DNA from 3 places in the Isoptericola hypogeus genome. Region 3 is predicted to be linked to each of the others. Evidence: riboswitches for the same ligand, from Rfam matches in the RefSeq annotation. Region 3 holds a riboswitch; each other region holds the start of a gene.
The links. A riboswitch is a leader RNA that binds a small molecule or an ion and turns the genes downstream of it on or off. The one in region 3 is predicted to bind cyclic di-AMP.
Positions count from the first base shown of each region.

Region 1 (5,265 bases), on a different contig from region 3:
TACCTGTGGGGTGGTTGGCCGTTCCTGACCGGCGCGGTCTCGGAGGTTCGAGCGCGCAAGCCCGGAATGATGCTCTTGATCGGGATGGCGATCACTGTCGCGTTCGTGGCCTCGTGGGGCGCGACCCTGGGGGTTCTCTCGCACGAGCTGGACTTCTGGTGGGAGCTGGCGCTGCTGGTGGTGATCATGCTGCTGGGCCACTGGCTGGAGATGCGATCCCTCGCACAGACGTCCTCGGCGCTGGATTCCTTGGCAGCACTCTTGCCGGACGAGGCGGAGAAGGTCAGCGGCGACCAGGTGGTCAAGATCGCGCCGGCACAGCTGGAGCTCGACGACGTCGTGATCGTCAGGCCCGGCGGTCGGGTGCCCGCCGACGGCGACGTCGTCGAGGGTAGTGCCAGCGTGGACGAGTCGATGATCACTGGAGAATCACGGCCGGTGTTGCGTGAGGTCGGGGACCCGGTCGTCGCGGGTACGGTCGCCACGGACAACGCGGTGCGTGTGCGCGTCACGGCGGTCGGCGAGGACACCGCCCTCGCGGGTATCCAGCGGCTGGTCTCCGAGGCGCAGTCCTCGACAACGCGCGCTCAGCTGTTGGCGGACAAGGCGGCGGGCTGGCTGTTCTGGTTCGCGCTGATCGCCGCGATCGTCACAGTCGTCGTGTGGAGCGTGGTCGGTAGCCCGGATCTGGCGGTGGTTCGGGCGATCACCGTGCTGGTGATCGCGTGCCCGCACGCCCTCGGGCTCGCGATCCCTCTGGTCGTGTCGATCTCGACCGAGCGCGCGGCGCGCGGCGGCGTGCTGGTCAAGGACCGCGGCGCCCTGGAGCGCATGCGAACGGTCGACGCCGTGCTGTTCGACAAGACCGGCACGCTGACCAAGGGTGAACCGGTGTTGCGCGGCATCGTGACTGTCGACGGCACGGAGGACGAGCTCGTCGCCCGAGCGGCCGCGGCCGAGTCCGACAGTCAGCATCCGCTGGCCCGGGCGATCCTGGACGCCGCCGAGAGGCGCGGTCTGGAGGTGCCGCAGGCGTCCGACTTCAGCGCTTCGACAGCTGTCGGTGTGTCCGCCACAGTCGGGGGTCGGACGGTTGCCGTCGGGGGGCCGAACCTGCTTGCCGAGCACGGAGCCGTCTCCCTCGCCCAGGCCGGCGAGTGGTCCGAGCAGGGATCCACGGTGCTGCACGTCTTGATCGACGGGCAGGTCGTGGGTGCCCTGGCGTTGGCGGACGAGGTGCGTCAGGAGTCTCGCGAGGCCGTGGACGCGCTGCATGCCCTCGGCGTCCACGTCGTCATGATCACCGGCGACGCTGAACCCGTGGCACGCAGCGTCGCCGCCGAGCTGGGCATCGACCAGGTCTTCGCCGGCGTGCGCCCCGAGAACAAGAGCGAGAAGGTCCTCGAGCTTCAACAGCAGGGCCGCACCGTGGCCATGGTCGGAGACGGTGTGAACGACGCCCCCGCTCTCGCTCAGGCGGATGTCGGGATCGCCATCGGCGCAGGCACCGACGTCGCCATCGCCTCGGCCGGAGTGATCCTGGCCTCGGACGATCCACGGTCGGTGCTGTCCGTCATCGAGCTGTCGCGCGCGGGGTATCGCAAGATGAAGCAGAACCTGTGGTGGGCCGCCGGGTACAACATCGCGGCCGTGCCTCTGGCAGCCGGTGTGCTGGCTCCCGTGGGCTTCGTCCTGCCCATGGAGGTGGGCGCCATCCTGATGTCGCTCTCGACGATCGTCGTCGCGGCAAATGCCCAGCTGCTGCGACGTCTCGACCTCACTCCTTCGGCGTCTGTCGCTGCCGCCTATCGGTCTGCGCCCCAGCGCACTCAGCCGTCCACACCGGGCGTCGACACCCGGCAGGTGCCCGCGTCGTGAGAGCGGGCGGGCGACCAGCCGCCATCTGGCCGGTCAGGTCGCCCGCCCGGGTGCATGCCTCAGGACTCGACCTGGGCGACTTCCTCAGTGAGCTCCCAGTGCCACGGCTCGTACTTCGAACCGCCCGGGCGCGCCCACGGGGGGTTGTCCCACCCGAAGGAAGGCGCGTTCTCGGCGAGCCACGACCAGCGTTCACCGGCATAGGTCTCCGGGCACAGATCGACCGCGAGTCCCCATCCGTGATTCGAGGTTCCGGGGGTGGCCGCGAGATAGCCCTTCGCAGCTTTCACGGCGACCTGCTGATCGTAGGAGCGGTAGCCGTCAGTGATGCACATCGGCTCGCCGAATCGCTCGGTGTAGGCCTCGTTCACCTCGGCCAGCGCTACGGCTGCGTCGGAGCGCACGTGCGTCTGTCCGTCCCAGAGGTCGCACAGCTCGCTCGAGGGCACCTGGCCGTTCGACCCGGTCCCGGTGGCCTCGCCGCTGCAACCGGCGAGGGCCGGTTCGGGTTCCGGCTCCGGTGCGGGCTCGGGTTCCGCCTTCGGCTCCGGAGCGGGTGCCGGAGTGATCTTCACGCGATCGACGCGTTCCTCGGCGCGCGAGATCTTCGCCGACCGGTCGACCACGATCGGCGGCGCGGCGGGGACTTCAGTGCGGGCCGCCGGGTCGGAGGTGGTCTCTTGTGTCGTCGTGCGTTCGATGGCGGAGGCCCGGCGGCTGCTGTCGTTGTCGGCGGTGGCCACGGTGAACGAGGTCGTGGCCGTCACGGCGATCGCGAGTCCGATGCCGGGGCCGAGGGGCAGGCGGCGGGCCGGGCGCAGGGTTCGCCGGCGGGCTGCGCGTGTGGCGGACGGCAGGAGGCTGGCGTGTCGTCCCTTGGAGTGGCGTTCGCTGCGGCTGGATGGCCTGCCGGAGGAATCGGCAGACGGGTTCTGGGTGTGGGCGTGCTTCATCTGAGTCCTTTTTGCGGCAGAGTGGTCGCGTGGCTCATGCGGGCAGACGTCGGTCTGCCCCACGTGCGCTCGACCCTGCGCGGCGCGAGCTCGTGCAGGGTCGAGCGATCGTCAACTCATCCGCAAGAAGGTCGGGTTGTCCTGCCAGATCGACCGGTACCGGACCGTCTTTCCGGGGACCGGAGCCTCGACCTGCATGTCACCGCCGGCGTAGATGGCGATGTGGCCGGGGCTCCAGATCAGGTCACCCGGCTGTGCTTCCTCGCGCGAGACGACCGTGCCAGCGTCGCGCTGGCCCGAGGAGGTCCGCGGGATGGAGATGCCCGCCTCGGCGTACACGTACGACGTGAACCCGGAGCAGTCGAAGCCGGATGGGGTCGACCCGCCCCACTGGTAGGGGACCCCGAGGTACTGCATCGCGATCTCCACGATCGCTGAACCGTTGGCCGCGTCCGGGATGTCGGGGGCCGCTTCCTGCGTGGGCCCTGCCTCGGCCGGTCCGGGGGCCGCGGCGGCGCGCTCAGCGGGCTGGCCGTCAGCGTCGGCTTCCGGGCCCGGAGCAACCTCCGGCTCCGGCGCGGGCTCGGGTTCCGGTTCGGGTGCGGGCGTGATCGTGCCCACCGCTGTCTTCTCCACGGTCAGGACGGCGTCAGCAGGCACCGCGACGGCAGGCGCCGCCGTCAGTGCCTGGCGGGCCTGGGCAGTGATGGCATCGAGCCCGGCCGCGCTCAGCGCCTTGCCGTGGTCGGTGGCAGTCTCGGCTCCAGCGGGAGCGCCGAGTGTCGAGACGAGCACTCCCGAGCCGGCCAGGGCCAGCGCCCCGCGGCGTGCGACGGTGCTCACGCTCGTTCCGGCAGCCCGCGTCAGCGTGGTCAGTGGGGTGATCGGGGCGCGAGCGGCGCGATGGCGCCCGCGAGGAATCGGTGAAGCCATGGTCATCTCCTGACGCCTGCGAGGTTAGCTGTCGGGTTCGGGTCGGAGACTGACCCGGCCGGCGGGAAGATCCCGTCCGGCTTCACCCCGAGGACGCCGCAGCGCCCGTGAGTGGGTCCCCCGTCCCTGTCATGACGTGTGCGTGTTGCCCAAAGCGGTGACAGGGCTCGGCGTCCGCTCGGGCGCCTCGCAGGGCTGCGAGGTGGGGAGAACATACCCCGCGTCGCCCCCAATGTCACGGATTGATAACAGTGCCGGAGGCAAGCGTCGGGGGCCGGCGTCGGCGCGCTCGTCCGCGGCCTCATGAGATCTCCACCAGCGACACCCATGTGGCACCAAGATCCGGGCTGGACATGATGCGCTTCTCGGTGGCGACTACCAGATTCGTTGTGGCATCGGGGCTTGGGGCGGTCGTCATGGCCTCGATCGCTCCGCCTGCGGCGGTGCCGTGCGACCGCCAGCCGGTGGCGGACGGTGTAGCCGTCCAAACGAGGCCGTTGGTGTCGATCCCGACGATGTCCCCGCTCGCTTGGGTGTCCACGAAGACCAGTAGCGGAGCATCCGCGAGCTTGGAGAAGGACCGGGCCCCGTCCTGGCTGATCTGCACACCATCGGGTGTCGTCGCGAGAATCTGGTCCGGATCGTCGGCGAGGAACGCCAGGTCGTGGGCCGGGATCGTCGCGCCGCGATCCCAGGTCTGGCCGGCGTCGTTGCTCAGGAACATGGTGGAGCTGGCCGAATCCAGGCCGGCGATGCGTTCCGCCCCTGAGTCACTGGTTGCGGTGAGGGCATGGAAGTCGACCTCGCCACCCAGGGACACCGACTCCCAGGTCTGGGCGCCGTCGGTGCTGCGGATGAGCCCGAGGTTCGGCGTGGCGAGGTCGGGTGCCTCGCCGGGGCCGGGATGGCCGGATGCCAGGAGGTCGCCGTCAGGGGCGAGCGTCATGCCCATCGTGTCCTGCATGCCGGAGCCGATGCGTTGCGGGGCGGCCTCGTCCCTCGCGGGCGGAGTGGTCGGGTCCGGCAATGCCCAGACCCCTGTGTGGGTGGCCGCGTACAGGGAACGGTCCTGCTCGTCGAAGACGAGGGCATGTAGGTGGGAGAAGTCGGCCCGGCTCAACGAGGTGCCGGAAGCCGTCGCCGCACCGCCCGACTGGGCCGGGGACGAGTCGCCCGGCGGCGTGGAGCAAGCGGTCAGGGTGAGCAGCAACACGACGGTCGCTGGGATGCGGGCGGGTATGCGGGCAGGGGAGATCATCACACGTCCTAGCGCGCTCGAGGATGGGAGGAGCGAACCGAGATGGTGCGCCGGCGTCGATGACGGCCGGCGCACCACCTCCTTCTGGTTACTTCTCGGACAGGAGCTCGTCCATCGTGGAGATCTCTGCCTGCTGGGTCTCGACGATGCGCTCTGCCATGGCGACCGCGTCCGAGTTCTCGCCCGCGTCCACCTCGGTCTGTGCCATCGCGACGGCGCCCTGGTGGTGGGAGATCATCTGCG
Region 1 is NZ_BAAAPM010000002.1:103,247-108,511, reverse strand. Features, by position in the region: gene ABD254_RS00965 (heavy metal translocating P-type ATPase) at 1-1,878, shown strand, start outside; gene ABD254_RS00960 (M15 family metallopeptidase) at 1,938-2,831, opposite strand; gene ABD254_RS00955 (C40 family peptidase) at 2,943-3,674, opposite strand; cyclic di-AMP (ydaO/yuaA leader) riboswitch at 3,764-3,917, opposite strand; gene ABD254_RS00950 (F510_1955 family glycosylhydrolase) at 4,066-5,022, opposite strand; gene ABD254_RS00945 (DUF305 domain-containing protein) at 5,111-5,265, opposite strand, start outside.
Region 1: it holds a riboswitch for cyclic di-AMP, as region 3 does, so the genes downstream of both, ABD254_RS00955 (C40 family peptidase) here and ABD254_RS14455 (C40 family peptidase) in region 3, are expected to answer to the same signal.

Region 2 (5,265 bases), on a different contig from region 3:
GCAGCGCTTGCGTCCAAAGTTGAGCGGAATACACTCAACTTCGTCGGGGTTCTCCGATCAGTCGTTTCCCCGTGTCGTCCCGGAGGTTCCATGGACATCAAGCTCACGACCATGTCGCAGCAGGCGCTCGGCGACGCCGTCCAGACGGCGTCCGCGGCAGGCAACCCGCAGCTCGAGCCCGTGCACGTGCTCTCCGCCCTGCTGCAGCAGAGCGGCGGCGTCGCCGTGGGGCTGCTCGAGGCCGTCGGCGCGAGCCCGCAGGTGATCGGGCAGCGCACCCGTGCGGCCCTCGTCGCCCTCCCCGCCGCCAGCGGTTCCGCCGTCGCCGAGCCGCGGGCGTCGCGTGCCACCACCTCGATGCTCGACGTCGCAGGCAAGGAGGCCGAGGCGCTCGGCGACGAGTACGTCTCCACCGAGCACCTGCTGATCGCCATCGCGGCGGGTCACTCGTCGGCGGCTCAGGCGCTCGCCGAGGCGGGAGCGACGGCCGACGCGCTGCGCGCCGCGCTGCCCGCCGTCCGGGGTTCCGGCCGCGTCACCAGCCCGAATCCCGAAGGGACCTACAAGGCGCTCGAGCAGTACGGCACCGACCTCACGCAGCAGGCCCGCGACGGCAAGCTCGACCCGGTCATCGGCCGCGACTCCGAGATCCGCCGGGTCGTGCAGGTGCTCAGCCGCCGCACCAAGAACAACCCCGTGCTCATCGGCGAGCCCGGCGTCGGCAAGACAGCAGTCGTCGAGGGCCTCGCCCAGCGCATCGTCGCCGGCGACGTCCCCGACTCGCTCCAGGGCAAGCGCCTCGTCGCGCTCGACCTGGCCGGCATGGTCGCGGGCGCGAAGTACCGCGGCGAGTTCGAGGAGCGGCTCAAGGCCGTGCTCGAGGAGATCACCGCGTCCGACGGCGAGGTCGTGACCTTCATCGACGAGCTGCACACCGTCGTCGGGGCGGGCGCGGGCGGCGAGGGCGCCATGGACGCCGGCAACATGCTCAAGCCGATGCTCGCCCGCGGCGAGCTGCGCATGGTCGGCGCCACGACGCTCGACGAGTACCGCGAGCACCTCGAGAAGGACCCGGCCCTGGAGCGCCGCTTCCAGCAGGTCTTCGTCGGCGAGCCGTCCGTCGAGGACACCGTCGCCATCCTGCGCGGGCTCAAGGAGCGGTACGAGGCGCACCACAAGGTGACGATCGCCGACTCCGCGCTGGTGGCCGCCGCGAGCCTGTCCGACCGGTTCATCTCCGGGCGCCAGCTGCCCGACAAGGCGATCGACCTGGTCGACGAGGCCGCCAGCCGGCTGCGCATGGAGCTCGACTCCTCGCCCGTCGAGATCGACGAGCTGCAGCGCGCCGTGACGCGCCTCGAGATGGAGGAGGTCGTGCTGTCCGAGTCGACGGACGCCGCGAGCGTCGACCGCCTCGAGCGGCTGCGTGCCGACCTCGCCGACAAGCGCGAGGAGCTCGCGGGGCTCACCGCACGCTGGGAGTCCGAGAAGGCCGGCCACAACCGTGTCGGCGACCTGCGTGCCCGACTCGACCAGCTCCGCGTCGACGCCGAGCGCAGGCTCCGCGAGGGCGACCTGGAGGGCGCCGCGCGCATCCAGTACGGCGACATCCCCGCGGTCGAGCGGGAGCTCGCGGACGCGGAACGGGCCGAGGCCTCGACGACCGAGGCGGGCGAGGCCGCCCACGAGGCGCCGATGATCGCCGACAAGGTCGGCGCGGACGAGATCGCCGAGGTGGTCTCCGCGTGGACCGGCATCCCCGCCGGGCGCCTGCTGCAGGGCGAGTCCGAGAAGCTCCTGGCCATGGAGGACGTCATCGGCGAGCGCCTCATCGGCCAGCGGGACGCCGTGCGCGCCGTGTCCGACGCGGTGCGGCGCTCGCGGGCCGGCGTCGCCGACCCCGACCGGCCCACGGGCTCGTTCCTGTTCCTCGGCCCCACGGGCGTCGGCAAGACCGAGCTCGCCAAGTCGCTCGCGGACTTCCTGTTCGACGACGAGCGCGCCATGGTGCGCATCGACATGTCGGAGTACTCCGAGAAGCACGCGGTGGCCCGCCTGGTCGGCGCGCCCCCGGGGTACGTCGGCTACGAGGAGGGCGGCCAGCTCACCGAGGCCGTGCGACGCCGGCCGTACTCCGTCGTCCTGCTGGACGAGGTGGAAAAGGCGCACCCCGAGGTCTTCGACCTTCTCCTGCAGGTGCTCGACGACGGCCGTCTCACCGACGGCCAGGGCCGCACGGTGGACTTCCGCTCCACCATCCTCGTGCTGACGTCGAACCTCGGATCGCAGTTCCTCGTGGACCTGACGCTGGACGACGAGGCGAAGCACGAGGCCGTGATGTCGGCGGTGCGGGCGTCGTTCAAGCCGGAGTTCCTCAACCGGCTCGACGACGTGGTGGTCTTCGACGCGCTGGACGTCGACGAGCTGGGCCGGATCGTGGACCTGCAGGTCGACGCGTTCGCGCGCCGGCTCGCCGACCGGCGCATCGGCGTCGAGGTCACGGACGCGGCGCGCGAGTGGCTGGCCCTCGAGGGCTTCGACCCTGCGTACGGCGCCCGGCCCCTGCGCCGCCTGGTGCAGCGCGAGATCGGCGACCGCCTCGCCAGGCGGCTGCTCGCGGGCGAGGTCACGGACGGCGACATCGTCGTCGTGGACCGCGAGCCCGACGCGGCGGGGCTGGTCGTGACGCCGCGCGCGCAGGTCCCCGCGACCGGCTGATCCCGCCCCGGCGCTGGCCCAGAAGGACAACGAGCGTGCTGACTCGTTCCTCGAACGGATCGTCTGAGGAACGAGTCAGCACGCTCGTTGCGGCTGGGCCCGTGGCCGGTGGGGTCAGATGCGGATGAACCGCGGGTTGTCCTGCCAGATGTGCCGCTTGACGACGCCGACGCCGGGGCGGGCGGCCTCGATCTGCTTGCCCTTGCCGATGTAGATCGCCACGTGGCCGGGCGTCCAGATGAGGTCGCCGGGCTTCGCGCTGGACCGGGAGACCTGGCGGCCCTGCGTCCGCTGCGCGGAGGACGAGCGGGACAGGGACTTGCCGACGGCCTTCTTGTAGACGTAGCTGGTGAAGCCGGAGCAGTCGAAGGCGCTCGGGCCGGACGCGCCGTAGACGTAGCGGTCGCCCACCTGCGCGTTGGCGACGGCCACGATCTTGGCGCCGCGGTTCACCTTCTTCTTCGCCTGCACGGGGAGGGTGCGCGTGGAGACGCCCCGCAGCATGCTGCTGCTCGGGTCGACGTAGACCCGGACGCGGTTCTTGCCGGCCTTGTACTTCTTCCACGAGGGCTTGAAGGACGACTTGCCGTGCTTGAGCTTGTGGTTGGCCACGACCTTGCCGTTGATGACGAGCTTCGCGCGCCCGGAGACGGCGTCGCCGGACCGCTTCACGGCGACCTTGTACACGGGCCGCGCGGCGGCACCCGCGCCCTGCTTGATGGTCCGCTTGCTGGCGGTGAACGCCGTGTGCGGCTGCGGCTTGGCGGTGTGGACGGTGGTGGACGCCGGGGCCGCCGACGCCTCGGAGGCCTGGGCGACGAGACCGCCGCCGGTCAGGGCGGCGACGAGGCCGAGGGCGACGACGGCACGTCGGGGGCGGGACGCGGCGACGGCGGCAGTGCCGGGGCGCGCGCGATCGAGGGAAGTGGGCATGAGTATTGACCTCTCGAGCCTGCGAGATGAGCTGTCGGATGAGGCCGAGATCGGTGGCCCGCCGTCCGGGGACGGCTTAACCCCTAGACCGTGCCGGCGACTTTCGTCGTCGTGGTGCCCGGTCGATGTTGGTTCTCCCGCTGCTGCCGTGAGTTCGAGGTGTCGCCGGGACGCCGGCAGCACTCGGCTGCGTCCTGGCCGCCGCCCACGGGCGTCGTGGACGGTCGAGGGACGCTAACCCGCCGACGCCCCCGGGGTCACGTTCCGATAACGAGCGGCGTGTCGAGATGTCGGCGCCGATCGTCGGCATTCGTGCAGGACGAGCCGGACATCCTGGGGACATCCCGGCACGCCAGCCGGAGGCAACAGTGTGTCGAACGTCACTGTCACGGGCTTGACGGCGGGCGCTCAGGACAAGAGCGATCCCGACCGGGCGGAGGTGGCCGCCGCGAGGCACAGCCCGGCGCGGTCGCCCGCCTCCCACGACGCCTCCGTCGGCGCCCAGACGACGAACCGCAGCGCGTCGGCCTCCTCGCGTCCCTCGGGGCCGAGGAGCGCCGGACCGCACGTCCGCGCGGAGCCCGCCGCGGCGTCGTCCGCCCCGGGCCAGACGGCGCCCGGTTCGGCGTCCGAGCGGCCCACGACCTGCGCCTCGTGGCGGTCCGTGCACGGCACGACCAGGACGCGGCCCACGGGGCCGTCGGCGGGCAGGTCGGCCACGCACGAGCCGAGCACGAGCTGCACCGCGTTCACCTCGCGCGGCTCCGTGACGTCGGCGGACACCGGCGCCCACGCGCCGTCCCGGGCGGCGTCGACGCCCAGCGCGACACCCGTCGCCACCAGCAGCGCGGCGACGAGCCCGCCCGCGGCGAGGGTGGCGGCCCGTCGGCGGGGACGGCGCGTCGGGGCCGGGCCGGCGCCGGACGGCGTCGCGCCGTCGTTCGGCCGTGCGGCCGTGGGGGAGTCGTCCGCCGGCGGCGGGAGGCGCACGTCGTCCAGGCCGGCGGTGGGCAGCGCGCCGGGCGGGGTCGGCGAGGCGAACGTCGGCCCGTCGGGCCCCGCCGATCCCGAGGCGTCCGGCTCCGGGACGTCCGGCTCCGGGGCCGGCGGCTCGTGCGGGCTCACGCGCGGGAGCCCCGCGGCGCGGGAGTCGCGGCGTCGGCGAGGTCGACGATCACCGGCACGTGGTCGCTGGCGCCCTTGCCCTTGCGCTCGTCCCGGTCGATCACGACGCCGGTAACGCGCTCGCGCAGCGCCGGCGAGGTGTACGCGAAGTCGATGCGCAGGCCCTTGTTCCGGGGGAAGGCGAGCTGCTGGTAGTCCCAGTAGGTGTAGGTGTGCTCGGCGGGCAGGTGCTCCCGGGTGACCTCGGCGTAGCCGGCGTCGGCAAAGGCCGCGAACGCCTCCCGCTCGGCCGGGGTGACGTGCGTGTGCCCCGCGAACGCCGCCGGGTCGTAGACGTCGGTGTCGAGCGGGATGACGTTCCAGTCGCCGACCAGGGCGACCTGCGCCGCCGCGTCGTCGGCGAGCCAGTCCGCCGCGGCGCGCCGCAGCGCGCCCAGCCAGGCCAGCTTGTAAGCGTAGTGCGGGTCGGCGACGGCGCGGCCGTGCGGC
Region 2 is NZ_BAAAPM010000003.1:1,085,408-1,090,672, reverse strand. Features, by position in the region: gene clpB (ATP-dependent chaperone ClpB) at 91-2,718, shown strand; gene ABD254_RS07170 (C40 family peptidase) at 2,833-3,651, opposite strand; cyclic di-AMP (ydaO/yuaA leader) riboswitch at 3,653-3,816, opposite strand; gene ABD254_RS07165 (septum formation family protein) at 4,060-4,776, opposite strand; gene ABD254_RS07160 (exodeoxyribonuclease III) at 4,773-5,265, opposite strand, start outside.
Region 2: it holds a riboswitch for cyclic di-AMP, as region 3 does, so the genes downstream of both, ABD254_RS07170 (C40 family peptidase) here and ABD254_RS14455 (C40 family peptidase) in region 3, are expected to answer to the same signal.

Region 3 (5,265 bases):
GCGACCGCGACGAGCTCCGCCCCCCAGACCTGCGACTGCGCGACGGCGTGCTTGAGCGCCACCTCCGCCGACGGGGACCCGTCGACACCCACGACGATGCGACGCACCTCGTGCACCACGTCGCCGTCGCGCCGGTCGGGGTCCGTCGACGCGCCCGACCCGGAACCGCGGTACGGCACGACGACCGTGGGGCAGTGCGCGTGCGCCGGCAGCGCGGACGAGACGGTGCCGAGCAGCCGCTCGGTGAACCCGCCCTTGCCCCGGGTGCCCACCACGGCCAGCGCGTGCTCCCGCGACTGCTCCACGAGCACGCCTGCCGCGTCGCCCGACGCGACCGTGGCCGTGACCGGGACACCGGCCCCGGCGACCCGGGCCTGGGCCTCCGCCAGGACCGCCTTGGCCCCCTCCTGGATCGCGGAGTCGTCGAGCGCGGCGTAGCCGCCGTCCAGGGAGGCCGCGGTGAACGACGGGAGCGAATAGCTGCACACGACGTGCAGACCCCACCCGGTGCGCCGCGCGTACGCGGCGGCCCAGTCGAGAGCGTGCAGGCTCGCTGCCGAGCCGTCGACCCCCACCAGGACGACCTCAGGACGTGTCATGTCGCGCCTCCCGTCGAACGAGCCCGCTGCGCCGCCTCACCGTCGAGACGACCGGGCACGTTCAAGCCTAGCGAAAGGTCCGCGCAAGGCACAGCAAAGCGCCGGGGAACGCGACGACCCCCGACGCTCCGTGCGGAGCGCCGGGGGTCGCGGCGTCGGGGTTGCCCGAAGGTCAGCCGGTGACGCGCAGGAACGTCGGGCTGGACTGCCAGATGTCCCGCACCCGGGTGTCCCAGCCGTCGGGCCGCGACGCGTCGATCTGCTGGCCGTTGCCGATGTAGATCGAGATGTGCCCCGGGGACCAGATCAGGTCGCCGGGCTGCGCCTCGGACGACGAGACGACCTGGACGTTCGAGGCGTAGCGGATCGCGCTCGACTGGTGCGGCAGGTCGATGCCGACCTGGGCGTACACGTAGGTGACCAGGCCCGAGCAGTCGAAGCCGCCGGGCGTGGAGCCACCGACGACGTAGGGCGTGCCGATGTAGCGCGAGGCGATCGACACGATCTGGGAGCCGAGCGACGAGGACGAGGCGACCTCGGGGACCTCGGTGCGCTCCGCGGAGCGCGACACCGTCTCGGTGGCGGTCTCCACGACCTCCTCGACGACGGGCTCCGGCTCGGGCGCCGGGGTGATCTCGGCCTTCTCCGCGACCTTCGCGGTGATCTTCTCGACGTCGACCTTGGCCTTGGCGTCGACCGCGACGACCGGAGCCGCCTGCAGCGCGTTCTTGGCCTGGTCGGTCAGGGCGCCGAGGTCGACGGTGTTGAGCTTGTTGGCCGCGTCGTGGTCGACCGGAGCGGCCTGCGCCGCGGTGGCGCCGCCGAAGGTCGAGACCAGCAGGCCGCCAGCGGTGGCGACCACTGCGGCCCTACGCCCTGCAGCGGCGGTACCGACGCTGAGCGGCGTGAGCGGACGGCGCGCGGCACGGTGCCGGGCGCGCGTGGTGCGTGCGTTCACGTGTTCCCTCTCCTGTCGCCTACGAGGTGAGCTGTCGGGTTCGGGTGGGAGAAAGCACCCGGCCGTCCGGGTCTGCCGTGCAGACCGACCCGTGCGGCTTCACCCCGAGGACACCGTCTCCGATGCCCGGAAGTGGGTCCCCCGCCCCTGCCTGGGGTTAAGGTGCCCGACCGGCGGCAGGGCTCGGCGTTCCGGTCGAGACTCACCAGATGGCCGGCGAGTGGTTGAAACCGTAGCGGACCCGGCCGTCAATGTCACGTTTCGATCACAGGAGGTGACCAGAGGGCACGAAAACCCTGTCCACAGGCCGTTTCCGGCCCCTCGGGAGGTCGCCGACCGGACGCGCCGACGCCCCGCCGCGCGGTGCGCGACGGGGCGTCGGTGGGGCCGCCGAGCGGCCGGTGCGGCGGCTCAGCCGACGCGGATGAACGTGGGGTTCGACTGCCAGATGGCGCGGTACTGGACGACGTCGCCCGGCTTGGGGGCGTCGATCTGCATGCCGTCGCCCGCGTAGATGGCGACGTGGCCCGGGGTCCACACCAGGTCACCCGGCTGCGGGTCGGAGACGACCGTGCCCGCGTAGCGCTGCTCCGAGGTGGTGCGCGGCAGGCTGATGCCGACCTGCGCGTAGACGTACTGGGTCAGGCCCGAGCAGTCGAAGCCGGACGGGCTGGTGCCGCCCGAGACGTACGGGACGCCGACGTAGCGCATCGCGATCGACACGATCGACGAGCCGTTGGCCGACGCGGGAGCCGCGGTCGAGACCTCCTCGCGCTCGGCCGAGCGCGACGCGGTGTCGGCCGACGTCGAGGTCGACTCGGACTCGTACGACGTCTCGACGACGACGGGCTCCGGCTCGGGAGCGGGCGTGATCTCGGCCTCGGACGCGATCTTCGCCGTGATCTTCTCGACGTCGACCTTCGCCTTGGCGTCCACCGTGACGACCGGGGCCGCCTCGAGCGCGTGCCGCGCCTGGTCGGTGAGCGCGCCGAGGTCGACCGTGCTGAGCTTGTGGGCGGCGTCGCTGTCCACCGGCGCGGCCTGGGCGGCGCTCGCGCTGGCGAACGTGGAGACGAGCAGACCACCGGCGGTGGCGACGACGGCCACGCGGCGACCGGCGTTGCCGTTCGTGGCGATGGCGATCGGACGGCGGGCGGCGCGATGCCGGCCGCGGGTGGTGCGTGCGGTCACGTGTCAACCTCTCCTGTCGCCTGCGAGGTCAGCTGTCGGGTTCGGGTGGGAGAAAGCACCCGGCCGTCCGGGTCTGCCGTGCAGACCGACCCGTGCGGCTTCACCCCAAGGACGTCGTCTCCGACGCCCGAAAGTGGGTCCCCCGCTCCTGCCGTGCGGTGTTCCGTGGGAGCTCGGCCGGTGGCAGGGTTCGGCGTCCGTCCGAGCGCCCGCCAGATCGATCTCCGGCGAGCGACCCCGACCGTACCGGATGAATGCCCGCGATGTCACGCTCCGGTCACGACACCCGTGGCATTCCCGCGCGACCTGCGCGGGGACGGCCTCAGCGGGCCGCGACGAACAGGTGCTTGGCGAGGTCCTCGGGGAGCTCCAGGACCACTCCCGAGCCCTCGACCTGCACGGCGTAGTCCCCGCCGGCGATCCGCGCGGCGATGTGCGCACCGGGCACCACGCCAGCCTCGCCGAGGCGCGCGAGCAGCTCGATGTCGACCTGCAGGGGCTCGGCGATGCGCTGCAGCACGAGCGACGTCCCGCCGTCCGCCTCGTCGTCGGCGGCCGTACCGGCCGCGCGCGAGGCGAGGAGAACGGCAGGGAGCGACTTCACGCCGTCGAGGAACGGGACGTCCTCGTACTGCTCGCCCAGCTCGGACAGGCCCGGGATCGGGTTGCCGTACGGGTCGATGTGCGGGTGGTCGAGCAGCGTCACGAGGCGCTTCTCGACCAGGTCGCTCATCACGTGCTCCCAGCGGCACGCCTCCGTGTGCACGTGCTCCCAGTCGAGCTTGATGACGTCGGTGAGCAGCCGCTCGGCGAGCCGGTGCTTGCGCATCACCCGGGTCGCCTTGGCCTGACCGGGCCCGGTCAGCTCGAGATGGCGGTCCCCCGTCACGACGACGAGGCCGTCGCGCTCCATGCGCGCGACCGTCTGCGACACCGTCGGCCCGGAGTGCCCCAGGCGCTCGGCGATGCGCGCACGGAGTGCAGGGATGCCCTCCTCGCCAAGCTCGTAGATCGTCTTGAGATACATCTCGGTGGTGTCGATCAGGTCGGTCACGTCCACTCCCGTCTTCAGGCCCGGGCCTAGTCTATTCGCACCGCGTCCACCCAGGTCCGGTCCTGGTGCGCGCCCTCAGGGGCCTGCGCCATCCTGCACCACGCCACCGACACGCACCACGTCGTCCGTCACCCACCCGTCGGCGGCGCGCCGCCCCTACGCGGGCCGCCGCCCGCCGCCGATCCGCCCCCGAGCCCTCGGAGACCCGATGCCCGTCGAGCCGACCCTCGTCATCCCCTCGTCGCTGCTGCCTGCGGACGGCCGCTTCGGCTCCGGTCCCTCCAAGGTCCGCGCCTCGCAGGTCGCCGCGCTCGCCGCGGCGGGCGACCCGGCGGCCCCGGTGCTCGGCACGTCGCACCGGCAGCCGCAGGTCAAGGACCTGGTCCGCCGGGTCCGCCAGGGCCTCGCCACGCTCTTCGACCTTCCCGACGGCTACGAGGTCGCGCTCGGCAACGGCGGCTCGACGGCGTTCTGGGACGTCGCGACCGCGTGCCTCGTGCGACGGCGCGCGCAGCACGCCGTCTTCGGGGAGTTCGGCGGCAAGTTCGCCGCGGCCACGCGGCGGGCGCCGTTCCTCGAGCCGTCCGAGGTGCGCGAGGCCGCGCCCGGCACGGTGGCGCTGCTCGAGGCCGTCGACGGCGTCGACACCTACGCCACGGTGCAGAACGAGACGTCGACGGGCGCGATGGCTCCCACCCGGCAGGTGCCCGACGCCCGCGCCGGGGGCGCGCTGCTGCTCGTCGACGCGACGTCGGGCGCGGGCGCCCTGCCGGTCGACGTCCGCGACACCGACGTCTACTACTTCGGGCCGCAGAAGGTGTTCGGCGCGGACGGCGGGCTGTGGCTGGCCGTCTGCTCGCCGGCCGCCGTCGAGCGTGCCGCCGAGGTCGAGGCGGGCGCCGAGGCCGCCGGGCGCTGGGTGCCGGAGTTCCTCTCCCTCACCACGGCCCTCGCCAGCTCGCGGGCGGACCAGACGCTCAACACCCCCGCCGTCGCCACGCTCGTGCTGCTCGCCGAGCAGGTCGAGTGGCTGCTGGCCCAGGGCGGCCTGGCCTGGTCGTCGGCGCGCTGCGCCGAGTCCGCCGGCGCCCTCTACGGCTGGGCCGAGGCCCGGGACTGGGCCTCCCCGTTCGTCGCGGACCCGGGCGCGCGGTCGACCGTCGTCGGCACGATCGACCTCGACCCCGGCATCGACGCGCCCGCGGTCGTGGGGGTGCTGCGCGCCCACGGCGTCCTCGACGTCTTCCCGTACCGCAAGCTGGGCCGCAACCAGCTGCGCGTGGGGCTCTTCCCCGCGGTGGACCCCGACGACGTGCGGGCTCTCACGGCGTGCGTCGACCACGTCGTCGAGCACCTCTGAGGTACCTCCGAAGCCACGGCGCCAATACCACACCCTGCTACCGACACGCCCGAATTCTCCGGTTTTTTCACCCGGCATCGTTGCTGTTACGTTACCTCGGCCC
Region 3 is NZ_BAAAPM010000005.1:394,230-399,494, reverse strand. Features, by position in the region: gene ABD254_RS14465 (universal stress protein) at 1-599, opposite strand, end outside; gene ABD254_RS14460 (C40 family peptidase) at 772-1,461, opposite strand; cyclic di-AMP (ydaO/yuaA leader) riboswitch at 1,558-1,732, opposite strand; gene ABD254_RS14455 (C40 family peptidase) at 1,969-2,748, opposite strand; cyclic di-AMP (ydaO/yuaA leader) riboswitch at 2,752-2,919, opposite strand; gene ABD254_RS14450 (iron-dependent transcriptional repressor DtxR) at 3,071-3,802, opposite strand; gene serC (phosphoserine transaminase) at 4,011-5,162, shown strand.